Regions from separate parts of the Exiguobacterium oxidotolerans JCM 12280 genome, predicted to be linked through region 1. Evidence: a T-box and tRNA genes for the amino acid it is inferred to sense, from the RefSeq annotation. Region 1 holds a T-box; the other holds one or more tRNA genes.
The links. A T-box is a leader RNA that pairs with one kind of tRNA and senses whether it is charged. The one in region 1 lies ahead of tyrS (tyrosine--tRNA ligase), so its partner is inferred to be a tRNA-Tyr.
Positions count from the first base shown of each region.

Region 1 (2,442 bases):
TGAAGACACCACGAGAGGCTGCTTCAATCCCGGCGATGTTCCGTCCAAGTGAGTTCCGTCCGAATGAGACGACATTCAAATAGGCTTGTAGAATTTCATCCTTCGTCATCGCATTTTCGAGGCGAAGTGCTAAGATGATTTCTTTTGCTTTTCGTTCAAATGAGACTTCATTCGTTAGAATTTGGTTTTTGATCAATTGTTGTGTCAACGTACTACCACCCGTCCGAGAAGACGAGTTCGTTAACTCCTGTAAGACTGCCCGGAGTGTTGCTTTCGGTACGACGCCATCATGTTCATAAAAATCGACATCTTCCGTCGAAAGAACAGCGTCTAGCAGGTAAGGTGAAATTTCTTTGATGTTGACCGGTTGACGTTCTTCATCTGTTGAAATGTTCGTCAACTTTTCGCCACTGCCCCAGTAAATTTCACTCGTGATGGCATAGCTATTGACTTGTTGCTTCATTTCCGTTAATTCTGGTGCTTTTGTATCTTTGACGAGCGAAGCAAAATAGCCGCCTGCTGCACCGACAGAAAAACTCCCAATCAGTAGGACAGCAATGATGAGGAATAAAATGATATTCCAAGATACGTCATATGTGATATTCGACCAGTGCCGAACGGCTTTCGTTCGGGGGTGATTCCAAAACTTGGACCAGTTCTCGCGCATAAATGATCTCCTTTACATCTTAAACTTAGGTGTGAAATAACATTAAATCACAGATAGACGTATTATACCATAACTGAAAGAATACGATGACACTTGACAGTCGATTCTGCTTCGACGTATCATGGAAACATCTTATGAAGAATATATAAAACCTTTGCTGTGATTGGAATTAGTAATGGGACGCTCCCTGTATCAGAGACCTAGTGGTGCTGCGAACTAGGACATAGCGTGTTCATGAATTACGTCTCCAGGAGCTTCTTGAGAAATCAGGCGGACCGTCCCGTTATCGACGATCTAAGTGGCGTGTTCTTGCATGCAATTAGGGTGGTACCACGGAATATTCCGTCCCTTCGTTCAGTCGAAGGGGCGGTTTTTTTATACAATTTTTTTAGGGGGAAAACAGATGACGTTACTTGAAGATTTAGAGTTTCGTGGCTTAATCAGCCAAATGACAGATGAGGAAGGAATTAAAGAACTCCTAGCAAGTCCGACAACGCTGTACACAGGATTCGACCCGACAGCAGATTCATTGCATATCGGACACCTGTTACCAATTCTCGTGCTACGTCGCTTCCAAGAAGCGGGGCACCACGTGGTCGGTCTTGTCGGCGGCGCAACCGGGATGATTGGCGATCCGAGTGGGCGTTCGACAGAACGTTCACTCAACACGTCGGATATCGTCGAAGAATTTGCGAACCGCATCAAAGGACAATTGTCACGCTTTTTACCGCTCGATGGTGAAAACCCGGTGACGATTGCGAACAACCTGGATTGGACAAAAGATTTAACGATTATCGATTTCTTACGCGATATCGGAAAACACTTCCCAATCAGCTACATGTTAGCGAAAGACTCTGTTGATTCACGCCTTCAAAACGGAATTTCTTTCACAGAGTTTTCCTACATGTTATTACAATCATTTGATTTCTTGAAGCTATACGAAAACGAAGGATGCCGCCTCCAAGTCGGCGGAAGTGATCAGTGGGGAAACATCACGGCGGGAATGGAACTCATCCGACGCGTTGGTCACGAAGAGAAAGCATTCGGGATTACCGTGCCACTCGTTACGAAATCAGACGGGCAAAAATTCGGGAAAACAGCGGGCGGGGCAGTGTGGCTCGATGCCGAAAAAACGACACCATACGAGTTTTACCAGTTTTGGTTCAACGTTGATGATCTTGATGTCGTCAAATTCTTGAAATACTTTACGTTCTTGACACACGAAGAACTCGAAGGATTGCAAACGGAAGTAGAAACGGCACCTGAAAAACGGATTGCCCAGCGTCGTCTGGCAGAAGAGATGACGAAACTTGTCCATGGCAGCGACGCACTTGAACAAGCAGAACGAATTACGAAAGCACTCTTCAGTGGCGACGTCAAAACATTGCAGGCGGCTGATATCGCGGATGCGTTCAAAGGGATGCCACGTTTTACGCTTGGTGAAGCAACGAACCTTGTCGACGTACTCGTCGAAGCGAAAATCAGTCCGTCCAAGCGTCAAGCACGAGAAGACGTGACGAACGGCGCAATCTACATCAATGGAGACCGTGAACAAGAGTTGACGAAAGAGATCACGAAGCAAGATGCGATTGGTGACTTCACGATCATCCGCCGTGGGAAAAAGAAATACTTCGTACTTGAACATGCGTAAGTGATATAACAAAAAGAACGCTGACGAACATTCGTCAGCGTTCTTTTTGTTTAGGCTGTTCTAAAAATACGGAGTGGTAACAAACGGACGGCAATCGTCGTGGCAAGTAGCGCTTTTAGCGTAT
Region 1 covers NZ_JNIS01000001.1:760,323-762,764, reverse strand. Annotated here, with positions in the region: gene P403_RS0103920 (transglycosylase domain-containing protein) at 1-667, opposite strand, end outside; T-box leader at 818-1,020, shown strand; gene tyrS (tyrosine--tRNA ligase) at 1,071-2,318, shown strand; gene P403_RS0103910 (biotin transporter BioY) at 2,369-2,442, opposite strand, start outside.

Region 2 (2,442 bases), 960 kb from region 1:
TGCATAGAGTCTCTAACTCGCAGCCGTAATCCGGCTGGAGGACCGTGTCAGGCGGGTAGTTTGACTGGGGCGGTCGCCTCCTAAACAGTAACGGAGGCGCCCAAAGGTTCCCTCAGAATGGTTGGAAATCATTCGTAGAGCGCAAAGGCAGAAGGGAGCTTGACTGCGAGACCTACAAGTCGAGCAGGGACGAAAGTCGGGCTTAGTGATCCGGTGGTTCCGCATGGAAGGGCCATCGCTCAACGGATAAAAGCTACCCTGGGGATAACAGGCTGATCTCCCCCAAGAGTCCACATCGACGGGGAGGTTTGGCACCTCGATGTCGGCTCATCGCATCCTGGGGCTGGAGTAGGTCCCAAGGGTTGGGCTGTTCGCCCATTAAAGCGGTACGCGAGCTGGGTTCAGAACGTCGTGAGACAGTTCGGTCCCTATCCGTCGTGGGCGCAGGAAATTTGAGGAGAGCTGTCCTTAGTACGAGAGGACCGGGATGGACGCACCGCTGGTGTACCAGTTGTTCCGCCAGGAGCATCGCTGGGTAGCTACGTGCGGACGGGATAAATGCTGAAAGCATCTAAGCATGAAGCCCCCTCCAAGATGAGATTTCCCTTTGAGTAATCAAGAAAGACCCCTCAGAGACGATGAGGTAGATAGGTCACGGGTGGAAGCATGGTGACATGCGGAGCTGAGTGATACTAATCGGTCGAGGCCTTGTTCTAGCAGATGATTGTTGATGACTTCAGTTTTGAGGGCGCGAGCCCTGTCGTCTGGTGACGATAGCCAAGTGGTCACACCCGTTCCCATGCCGAACACGGAAGTTAAGCACTTGAACGCCGAAAGTAGTTGGGGGCTTCCCCCTGTGAGGATAGGACGTTGCCAGGCAATTTTATTTTTTATTCCGCAATAGCTCAGTGGTAGAGCAACCGGCTGTTAACCGGTAGGTCGTAGGTTCAAATCCTACTTGCGGAGCCAATGGCCCGTTGGTCAAGCGGTTAAGACACCGCCCTTTCACGGCGGTAACACGGGTTCGATTCCCGTACGGGTCACCATTATATTGTGCCGGTGTAGCTCAGCTGGTAGAGCAACTGACTTGTAATCAGTAGGTCGCGGGTTCGACTCCTGTTGCCGGCACTGTTTTTTTAATTAAATGTTCCTAGACAAACTGGGGGGGTAGCGAAGTGGCTAAACGCGGCGGACTGTAAATCCGCTCCCTCGGGTTCGGCGGTTCGAATCCGCCCCCCCCCACCATGTCGAGCCATTAGCTCAGTTGGTAGAGCATCTGACTTTTAATCAGAGGGTCGCAGGTTCGAATCCTGCATGGCTCATTTCTTGCGGAAGTAGTTCAGTGGTAGAATACGACCTTGCCAAGGTCGGGGTCGCGGGTTCGAATCCCGTCTTCCGCTTTTTATTTATCTTTTTCGGGGCCTTAGCTCAGCTGGGAGAGCGCCTGCCTTGCACGCAGGAGGTCAGCGGTTCGATCCCGCTAGGCTCCACCAAATTTTGCTTAAAGATCTTAAGCGAGTTTCGTTCGTCTTAAGTTTTTTTATACTTGAAATGCCTGTTAACCAGAGTACGTACGCGAAAGCACCGTGATTCCCTTCACGGTGCTTTTTTGTTGTTTCACCTGTCCCCACGATAGCTGTATAATCATGCGTCGGCATGTCGAGTTGAACCAGTCTTGTGTTACCGCTTACAATTAAGGTAACTTAAACAAGCAAAGGGGAATACGGGGATGAACATTGCCTATATCAGCGTGCCATATCGTTACGGTCAAGGAAAGCCAGGAACAGAGCATGGTCCGGCAGCAGTTGAAGAAGCCGGTCTATTTGAGACGTTGGCAACACATGGACAAGAAGCTGTCCGCTACGGGGAAGCGGCCGTCTTACCAGAAGATGCAGTCCGAGAAGAAGATGCCAAGTTAAAACGTCTTGAAGGTGTTGTTCATACGACGAACGACTTACAACTCCTCGTGCGTGACGCACTCTCCGAGAAGCGTTTCCCGTTACTCGTCGGGGGCGACCACAGCATGGCAATCGGAACAATCGCAGGACTTCGTCGATCGATTCCGCGGCTCGGTGCGATTTGGTTCGATGCGCATGGCGATTTAAATACACCGGAAACGTCACCTACAGGTAATATTCACGGAATGCCACTCGCTGTTGCTCTTGGGGAAGGGCATCAGCGCCTAACGGAAATCGGTGGGACAGACGTCAAGTTACAACCGGAGCATCTCGTCTTTATCGGCTTACGTGACGTCGATCCGGGCGAACAGGAATTGATTGATCGGCTTGGGATTCGCGTTTATGACATGGAAGCGATTCGGACACGGGGAATGGAAGCCATCATGAAGGAAGCGATTGCTTACCTGAACGAAACGACGGACGCGTTTTACTTAAGTTTCGACATGGATGGTCTTGACCCGAGTTTAGTCGAAGGGACCGGGAC
Region 2 covers NZ_JNIS01000001.1:1,716,922-1,719,363, forward strand. Annotated here, with positions in the region: rRNA gene P403_RS0108805 (23S ribosomal RNA) at 1-716, shown strand, start outside; rRNA gene rrf (5S ribosomal RNA) at 764-879, shown strand; tRNA gene P403_RS0108815 (tRNA-Asn) at 895-969, shown strand; tRNA gene P403_RS0108820 (tRNA-Glu) at 972-1,046, shown strand; tRNA gene P403_RS0108825 (tRNA-Thr) at 1,056-1,128, shown strand; tRNA gene P403_RS0108830 (tRNA-Tyr) at 1,162-1,245, shown strand; tRNA gene P403_RS0108835 (tRNA-Lys) at 1,250-1,322, shown strand; tRNA gene P403_RS0108840 (tRNA-Gly) at 1,329-1,400, shown strand; tRNA gene P403_RS0108845 (tRNA-Ala) at 1,418-1,493, shown strand; gene rocF (arginase) at 1,730-2,442, shown strand, end outside.
Region 2: it encodes a tRNA-Tyr, which carries the amino acid that the T-box ahead of tyrS (tyrosine--tRNA ligase) is inferred to sense. The anticodon was not compared.